3 regions of the Aminipila sp. genome follow, and region 1 is predicted to be linked to each of the others. Evidence: predicted binding sites of a transcription regulator. Region 1 holds the regulator's gene; each other region holds the start of a gene.

Region 1 (3,268 bases):
AATAAAGCAAAAGGTAGATAAGCAAAAGGAGGAAATATAAAATGTCAGAAATTAAAGAGATGAGTCTTAAATATAATCTTCACTCATGGAGTGCACAGAAAGCAATAAATCCTATGGTGGTTACAAAAGCTGAAGGGATTTATTTTTGGGATGAGGATGGAAAGCAATACTATGATATGTCATCACAGTTGGTTAATTCGAATTTAGGCCATGGAAATAAAGCCATAGTTGCAGCTATAAAGGAACAGGCTGAAAAAATACCTTTTATTGGACCGGGGTATGCTTTAGATGTTAGATCAGAGGCAGCAAAAGCCGTAGTTGAGGCTTCAGGTTTAGAGGGTGCTAAAGTATTTTTCACAAATGCAGGGGCTGAATCCAATGAAAATGCTATAAAATTTGCTAAGCAGTACACCGGCAAGTGGAAAATATTTTCTATGTACAGATGTTATCATGGATCATCTGCAGGTGCAGGAATGCTGACAGGTGAGCCTAGAAAATTTGTAAATGAACCAGGTGTGCCAGGATTTATTAAATATGATGGACCATATGCTTATAGAGCACCTAAGGCTTGTAAGTTTGAAAATGAAGAGGAGATAACAGAATTTTACCTGGAACTGTTGGAAAATCAAATCAAGTATGAAGGACCGCATCAGATTGCAGCTATCTTTACTGAAACGGTGGTTGGTTCTAATGGGGTTTTAGTTCCGCCAAAAGGCTATTTAGAAGGAATTAGGAAGCTTTGCGACAGATACAATATTCTGATGGTTTGTGATGAGGTAATGGCAGGCTGGTATAGAACTGGTTCTTGCTTTGCATGGCAGCAGTTTAATATTGAGCCAGATCTCGTAACTTTTGCAAAAGGTATTACTTGCGGATATATACCGCTTGGAGGGGTTATTGTTTCTAAGAAAGTTGCTGAGTATTTTGATAACAATAAAATGCTTTGCGGTTTAACTTATAGTGCTCATCCAATGGGATGTGCGGCTGCAGTGGCTACATTAAAAGAATATAAGAGATTGAACATTGAAGCAAATGTTGCAGCACAGGGAAAGATACTACATGAAACATTAAGTGACATACAATCAAAGCATGCTTGTGTTGGCGAGTTTAGACAGATCGGTTTATTCTCTGCATTTGAACTGGTTAAAGATAAAGAAACAAAAGAGCCAATCGTTCAATTTAATTCTGACCCAGAAGGTCTTATGAATAAAATTATCGGCATGCTTAGGGTAGAAGGGTTCTCAACTTATTCTCATGAAAATATGATAATAGTTGCACCTCCTCTAATCATTACTGAGACAGAGTTAAGAACTGCCATGAATATACTGGATAAAGTTCTTGATTCAGTAGACAATATGGTTAAATAGAATAATAGTAGTAAAAAGCAGTATACAAAAAAGCGATCTATGGGCAAGGTCGCTTTTTTAGAACATAATTTCTGAACACATGTTTACAAAAAGCTGTAGGTGTGTTATACTTTATTAATATTAGTGTAAAGTTTATTATCGTATTTTACTTATAAGCTTTAATTTAATAATTTAATGGAGGCGGGAATATGGAACAACTAAAAGAAAGAGAACAGCGAATACTTCAGTATATGAAAAGAGAAATTAGTCAAAAGGGATATCCTCCTACAGTAAGAGAAATTTGTTCCGCCTTAAATATAAAATCTACGTCTACAGTTCATAAGGATATTGAAAACTTAGAATTGAAAGGTTTTTTAAAAAAGGATCCATCAAAGCCTCGTGCATTAATGATTGTGGATCCGGACTCTCATGCAAGAGTGGAGCTTGGAAATCAGGAATTAAGAACAAATTCTTATAATAATACAGAAAGGATAGATGTAATAGATATTCCAGTAGTGGGAAGAATAGCGGCAGGCACACCTATATTAGCAGACCAGAACATAGAGGAATCTTTTCCTATTCCAGCAAGATTTGCAGGCAGAGGAACCAATTTTATGCTTACGGTAAAAGGTGACAGTATGATAGAAGCTGGTATATTTGATGGTGATTATATCTTGGTAGAGCAACAAAATACGGCTAAAAATGGGGAAATTGTAGTAGCCATGATAGATGGATTTGAAAGTGAGGCTACTGTAAAAACTTTTTACAAGGAAGCAGATCATATTAGATTACAGCCAGAAAATTCTAGTATGAGTCCTATTATTGTTAAGGAAGTAAAAATACTGGGCAAGGTTAAAGGCGTATTTCGATATTTTTAATATATTTCAATTCGTTACTTGACAAGATTAAGTATAAATGGTATAGTATTTGAGTGATAAAGAAGAAGTTATCCGCTTCTCACCTTATTGGTTACAGTTAAGCTGATAGGGTTAATAAAACAAATGTAACACTTATGTGTTTTGTGGAGCGGGTATAATATCCGCTCTATTTTATTATGAAGGAAATATCAATTTGATGTTTTCATAGTATCAAGAAAAGCACATTGCATGTTGATTGAAATTCAAAATACAAACAATCAGCGTGTGTAAATAGAAATCTATGATTTCATCATTTACACTTTTCTTATTTGCAGGAGGTGCAAGAACATTAGCAAGGAAAATCTAATCAACGAAGAAATTCGTGACAAGGAATTAAGAGTTATTGACAATGATGGAGCGCAGCTTGGAATTATGAGTCTAGAAGATGCATTAGCATTAGCTAATGAAAAAAAGCTTGACTTAGTTAGTATTTCACCAAATGCTAAGCCGCCAGTTTGCAAGATTCTTGATTACGGTAAGTATCGTTATGAACTTCAAAAAAGAGAAAAAGAAGCAAAGAAAAAACAAAAAATCACTTCAGTGAAGGAAATTCGTTTAAGTACGTTTATTGAGGCGCATGATATTCAAGTTAAAGCTAATACTGCTACAAAGTTCTTAAAGGATGGAGATAGACTAAAGGTTAGCTTAAGATTCAAAGGCAGAGAAAAAGATTATGCAAGTAAGGGTCTCGCTGTTATGAACCAGTTCGCAGAATTAGTAGCCCCTGTAGGTACAATTGAAAAGAAGCCTGAATTTGAAGGTAGAAGTTTGATTATGATTGTTGCACCTAAAATGGATAAGTAGATAGTAGATAACAGGAATAATTTTTACGTAGGAGGAAATATTACCATGGCTAAAAATAAGATGAAGTCTCATAGAGGCGCAAGCAAGAGATTTAAATTAACAGGTACAGGAAAAGTAAAGAGAAACAAGGCATTTAAGAGCCATATTCTTACTAAGAAGTGTGCAAAGAGAAAGAGAGGACTAAGAAAGTCAACTCTTCTT
Region 2 (3,268 bases), 110 kb from region 1:
CTCACTCCTGCCATTCTGCTTTCCTCGGTATATAAAATCTTATCTATTTTAACTTCCTGCTTGATGCCTCTCTGGTCTACATACTTAAATCGGTAAGGCATCGGCTTTTCATTCCCTTTAAATAGGACCAGGGTATCTATAGGCTCTGCCAGTATCTTCACAATTGATAGCCTCCCATCATTAGATAATTTCCGTCATTTACGCCACCCTGCAAGGGTTCTACATCGTTATTTACAAACGTTGCCCGTACAACAGCCCTCTCCCCAAACCTTTTACGGATATCGTCTATGGTATATTCCAGGGTGCTATTTCTTTCATAATCATCTACTTTATGATCTAGAAAAGAAAGCTGCTGATTATGATTTTTTCCAAAGTTCGATACAGATACTCCTATCTGTCTTATAGCCTCACCTTTCCAGCATTCATTAAATAATAAGCACGAATAACCATATATATCGGTTGCTGAATCCATAAAATTTTGCAGCTGAACCTGATGGCTGTATCTGACAAATGTATTTGTTTTAAGCGAAATACTAACAAGTGATGCTTTCATGCCCAGCCTTCTTAGTCTCATGGCGGTTCTTTCACATAACGATAAAATGACCATATAAACTTCTTCCTTGGTATTTACATCATAGGCAATCGTTGTGCTGTTACCTACGCCTTTCTGTATGATTTCGGCGTTTTGTATCACTGGAGAGTAATCAATTCCATTTGCATAATTCCATACCAGTTCTCCATGAGATTTCAAAAGTGCCTTCATGTGGAGAACATCTGCTTTTGCCAAGTCTCCAATCGTATTTATATTAATCTTTCGTAATTTTTTTGCTGTGGCCCTTCCTACCATAAAAAGCTCGTCTACAGGCAGCGGCCACATTTTATCTTTGATTTCATCTGGAAATAAGGTATGGACCTTATTGGGTTTTTGCAGCTCTGAGGCCATCTTCGCCAGGAGTTTGTTGCAGGACACTCCTATATTCACGGTAAACCCCAATTCCTGTTTTATTCGATTTTTTATCTTATGCGCAGTCTCTACAGGATCTCCAAAATATTTTTCACTGCAGGTAAAATCCATGAAGCACTCATCAATGCTGTAACGCTGAATTACAGGGCTATATTCAGATAATATATCAAACATTGCATTGCTGCATAAAAGATACAAATCATAATCTGGAGGATAGATCAGAAGTTCCCGACATTTCTGCCTTGCCTCAAACAAGCTTTCCCCTGTTTTAATTTCATATTTCTTTGCAGGGATGGATTTAGTTAATATAATTCCATGACGATTTTCAGGATTTCCAGCTATAACTGCAGGTACTGTTCTAATATCAATTTGATACCCCTTTTCAAGAAGATCTACAGCGGTCCAGCTTAAGTAAGCTGAATTGGCATCGATGTGCATAATGACCATATTATTGCCTCCATCCTTATAAACGTTTGTTCTTCGTCATTATATAGAACTAATGTTCTCGATGCAATAAAAAAATAAAGGGAAATTCACTTGAATTTTCCTTTATTTCTAGCACATGAATGCTTCCTCAGATTATTTTACCTTATTTATTTAGCGCTGAGGTTATATTAACCGTCTTTGAGTTTTTATCCCAATTAACTTCACACCCTAGGCTCTCACTTACAAATCGTACTGGTACCATTGTTCTTCCGTTTATGGAACACGCCGGAGCATCTAAGGCAATATTTTCCCCGTTAACGGTCGCTTGTTTGCTATCCAGTTTAAGACTGATTTCTGTATTTCCTTTCTTTGCAATGACTGTACGCGTATTCCCGTCCCAGGTTACTTCAGCCCCCAGCGTTTCAAAAATCGTCCTAAGTGGGACCATTGTTCGTCCTTCTTTTAGAACAGGTGCTACGTCAAAAACAAGAGGGGAATCATTTACAATTACCTTGACAATATGTTTGGGTACCAAAGTAATAATTGCGCCAGAGGAGTCCGTTGCTATATATCGGTATCCATTCCATGAAATGCGATCCAAGTAAAGACCTGTCTTGATCGTGCCCCAATTCTTCGCATCTGTTGAAGTCAAAATATCCCCACAATCATGTACTACTTTATATTCATAACCATTCCATACGATATCAGAAAGGTTATAATCCAGATAATTTAATTCTCCGTCCCAATTCACTCCATCAGTTGATCTCAGGACGGTTTTCTCATAACCAACGATGACAAATTGCTGTCCATTCCATACAACACCATTTAAGTCACACCTTGTTTTCCATGTTTGAGAAGACCAGTTGATACCGTCTTTTGAGTTTAAAATAGTTCCAAACATGCCGACAGCAACAAATTTTTTACCATTCCATGCAATATCATTGATTGAATCTTCAGTTTTTGAATCCTGCTTATCCCATTTGGCTCCATCCTGTGATGTTAATATTGCTCCGTCCCAACCAACAAGTACAAACATATTATTGGCCCATATGAGTTCTTGCGTGAAATGTACGTCAATTATAGCGATTTGCTTCCACGTGATGCCGTCATTGGAAGAAAGGACTATATGGTCCCCTACCGCGATAAACCTTTTCCCATCCCAAACAACACAGGTCAGTGCATCACTTACGCCTGAATCTCTCTCAACCCAAGATACTCCATCTTTTGATGTCATTATCAGCCCGTCTGAGCCAACAATTACGAATTGTTTACCATTCCATACAATATCTAAAAATCCTGTATATGTTCCTTCCTGAGTTCTGTCGATCCACTGATTACCATCCTGAGAAGATACAATGGTTTCACCTCGCCCGACGGCAATAAATTGGTTTTGTCCGAAGGCTACGCCATCCAGTTCTTCGTTTACACCTGAGTCAGCACCACTCCAGTTTATAGCATCTTTAGACTTTAATATGGTACCTTCATCACCTAGCACAATAAATTGATTTCCGTCCCAGTAAACAGCCGTCAGATAGCTTGTTACATTGGGATTACTACGTATCCAGCTCACCCCATCATTTGAAATCAAGATATTCCCTTGGTCTCCCACCGCTGCAAATTGTTTCCCGTTGAACTCAATATCTTCCAAATACTGTTCGCTGTTCGTCTCTTTCTTGTCCCACGATTTGCCGTTCTTTGAAGTATATACATCGCCTTCCCATCCAACTGCAACAAATTGATTGTATCCGTATGTAACTCCCTTTAGGCATTGCTCAAGCTTCTGTGTTGATACCGTCCACCTCTCTCCATCCGAAGATGTTAATGAAATTCCTGAAGGTAATTGTGCTTCAATATAGTCACCCCCAACAATAACATATT
Region 3 (3,268 bases), on a different contig from region 1:
TTTAAAATTTCCTTAATAGCCAGAACATCCTCTGGTGTTCTGACAAAAGAAGCTGCAATAAAATCAACATTTTGCTCGATTCCAAATAATATGTCCTCATAATCTTTGGAGCTTATGAAAGGCATTGAAAGGTTAGAATTTGGCACATTTACGCCTTTATTATTGGATACCGTTCCTCCATTCTCAACCTCACATACTATATCTGTTTCTCCAGTTTCAAGTACGTTAAGTTCAATAAGCCCATCATCTATGAGAATCTTCATACCTGCATGAATATCCTTTGGCAAATCAAGATATGTAATGCTTGCTATATCCTGATTTCCTGTAATCTCTCTAGTGGTCAGAGTGAATTTCTGTCCTTGCTCTAAAACAATCTTGTCATTTTCAAATTTACGAACACGAATCTCCGGTCCCTTTGTATCTAAAATTGTAGCCACAGGAAGCCCTAATTCGTCCCTCATTTTTCTTATTCTGTTCAACGTTTTAGCATGCTGTTCGTGATCCCCGTGTGAGAAGTTTAACCTTGCTGCGTTCATACCCTCAAGCATAAGTTGTCTTAAAATATCGTCTTCCATTGTTGAAGGTCCAAGCGTGCAAATTATTTTTGTTTTTCTCATAGATTGTCACCATTCCTTTTATCTACTTTTATAGTCCTTAAATATATCTTTCCATTTTACATTACTAGTATACACGTAGTTTACCACATTAACCCATTCTTTTCTATATACCTTTTGGCTAAAATTTCTTCTTCCAGTAATGTCGCCGGTTTATTTGTAACTACTTTCTTTAATTTTGATTTAAGCCCTTCCAGCCAAGTTTTCCTTTTCTCTTCTTTGAAAGCCTCCATTAACTTTTTATCAAGTATTTCTTTGCTATAAATCACGGTTGGATCCAGTTCAAAAATTGCTGCTGCCGCATCTGCTTCTGCAAGCCCCCGCTTTGTAAATTCTCCTTTAATAAACGTATACTTTTGGCCTGAAAAAACATTGAACCCTTTCATTGTATCCAAATATCCTAATCGAATTAATCTTTTTGTATTCTTTGGGTCAAATGCAGCGCAGCTACCCAAAGACCATCTACAGGAAATAACCTTCAGGAATTGGGCTTCTGTATAGGCGTCTTTTCTTTCTATTCCTATTGAATCCAGGTCTACCACTATAACGTTTTTGGCTCCCTTTTTTAATGCCATTTCAACAGGTATATTATCAAAATAAGCCCCGTCTATAAATTTTTTATCATTAATTTCATAAGGATTTATCATCGGAAAACATGCTGAACTTGCTAAAATATAATCAATTAGTTCACCCTTTGGGATTTCTTCTATAAACATACAGTGGGATTTAAAGCTTGGAAACTCCACAGTAACTATGCCGTATTCAGTTAAACTGGAACGAATTGCTTCTTCACTGAGGTTTTTCTCTAAAATGTTACGTAATTGATTTTTTTCTGTCAGCTCAGTTATGGTACCTTCTTCAAGTTCCTTCCAGTTTTTTTTAGCTGTTTCAAAATCATTCTGTGCTACCAGTGCACCATTGACTGCACCTATAGATGTACCGGTAACAATATTTATTTCTACCCCCAGTTCATTTAATGCCTGCCAGACTCCTATTTCATAGGCGCCTCTGGAGCCTCCTCCACCTAAAACTAATGCGGTTTTGCCCTTTCTCATTACTCCCTCCATATTCAACACTCACTTACGAATAATCATCTTATATCTTTTGCAAATTTGCCAGAATTTATGAATTGAACAAAAGTTCTTCTTGTGGTATAATAGAACAAAGGTTCTTCAATTTAAGAACTACTATTTTAAAAAAATCAGGAGGAAGCCTATGGATAGTTCCTTGATGGGTAAACTTAAAGTTTTAGCTGACAGTGCAAAGTATGACGTTTCCTGTTCTACAAGCGGTGTTGAACGAAAAAATGTTGGGCGTATGGGAAATGCTTCATGTGCAGGAATCTGTCATTCCTGGTCCGCCGATGGCAGATGTATATCTTTACTTAAAGTTCTTTTCACAAATAAATGCGTTTACGATTGTCAGTATTGCGTAAACCGTCGAAGTGTGGATGTAGAAAGAGCTAGTTTTGAGCCCGAAGAACTTGCAGAATTAACGATGGAATTTTATAGACGTAACTATATAGAAGGATTATTTTTAAGCTCTGCAGTAGAAGTATCTCCTGATTATACTGCAGAAAGAATATTGCGGTGTCTCTCCATACTAAGATATGAACATGGCTTTGCGGGCTATATCCACGCAAAAATTATTCCTGGTGTATCACAGGAACTAACCCATGCCATAGGCATGGTTGCTGACCGGCTAAGTGTAAATATTGAGCTTCCCACGGAAGATAGTTTGCAACGACTTGCTCCGCAAAAGAAAGCAAAAGCGATTTTTACACCTATGAAACAAATAACAAATACCTTAATTGAGCAGAAATCCCTAAGGGGTCCTGGAACAATGTTTAAGGGACAGAATTTGAACAATCCTGTAAACTATCTACAGCCTGAAGGCAAAGATTTTTTGCAGACTGAAGGGACTAATACAGGTATTGCAGATGGAAGCTTATGGCAGATGACAAATGCCAGTGGTGGTGCACTAATTAAAGAACCACGTTACAAATACAAAGAAAAGTTTGCCCCTGCGGGACAAACCACACAAATGATTATTGGTGCAGGAACGGAAACGGACAAGCAGATTGTTAAAACTTCTGAAGGTTTGTATCGCTCTTTTAAAATGAAACGGGTATATTTTAGTGCGTATGTTCCCATAAGTGATTCACCGCTCCTTCCCTCAGTTTTTACAGCTCCGCCCCTGGCACGGGAACACCGTCTTTATCAGGCAGACTGGCTTTTACGGTTTTATGGTTTTACTGCTGATGAAATGTTTACAGATGCAGAGCCAAATCTTGATTTGGATTTAGATCCTAAGATAACTTGGGCTTTAAGAAATATAAATCTTTTCCCTATCGAAGTAAATAAAGCTTCTATGGAGGAACTCCTGCGAATACCAGGCGTAGGCACTACTTCTGCTCTGCGTATAATTCGGCAAAGAAAAGTGTCAGCTGTAAAGTATGATGATTTGAAAAAAATGGGCGTAGTTTTAAAACGGGCCAGATTCTTTTTAACCTGCTCCGGCAAATATTATGGCGCAAAAGATTTAATTCCAGAATATATAAAAGGGAAAGTCTTAGAGGCTGATGGGATAAAAAGTAGTTTATTGCCGATTAACGATGAAACTCAGATTTCAATGTTTTCTCCGGGTTCATTCCG

The links. Region 1 encodes LexA, which represses DNA repair genes until DNA is damaged. Its sites were predicted from a motif close to AGAACANNTGTTCT; they were not measured.
Region 2: a site for LexA is predicted at 1,457-1,470, ahead of RTW14_RS06665 (DNA polymerase Y family protein). Genes of this name have one in related genera too.
Region 3: a site for LexA is predicted at 1,773-1,786, ahead of RTW14_RS11765 (putative DNA modification/repair radical SAM protein). Genes of this name have one in related genera too.

What each region holds. Positions count from the first base shown of each region.
Region 1 covers NZ_DAMBYD010000004.1:41,311-44,578, forward strand. The annotation lists gene RTW14_RS06130 (aldehyde dehydrogenase family protein) at 1-40, shown strand, start outside; gene RTW14_RS06135 (aminotransferase class III-fold pyridoxal phosphate-dependent enzyme) at 42-1,367, shown strand; gene lexA (transcriptional repressor LexA) at 1,556-2,224, shown strand; ribosomal protein L20 leader region at 2,278-2,403, shown strand; gene infC (translation initiation factor IF-3) at 2,570-3,067, shown strand; gene rpmI (50S ribosomal protein L35) at 3,113-3,268, shown strand, end outside.
Region 2 covers NZ_DAMBYD010000004.1:147,129-150,396, reverse strand. The annotation lists gene RTW14_RS06670 (hypothetical protein) at 1-161, opposite strand, end outside; gene RTW14_RS06665 (DNA polymerase Y family protein) at 158-1,411, opposite strand; gene RTW14_RS06660 (stalk domain-containing protein) at 1,554-3,268, opposite strand, start outside.
Region 3 covers NZ_DAMBYD010000008.1:11,657-14,924, reverse strand. The annotation lists gene pyk (pyruvate kinase) at 1-617, opposite strand, end outside; gene RTW14_RS11770 (patatin-like phospholipase family protein) at 698-1,669, opposite strand; gene RTW14_RS11765 (putative DNA modification/repair radical SAM protein) at 1,830-3,268, shown strand, end outside.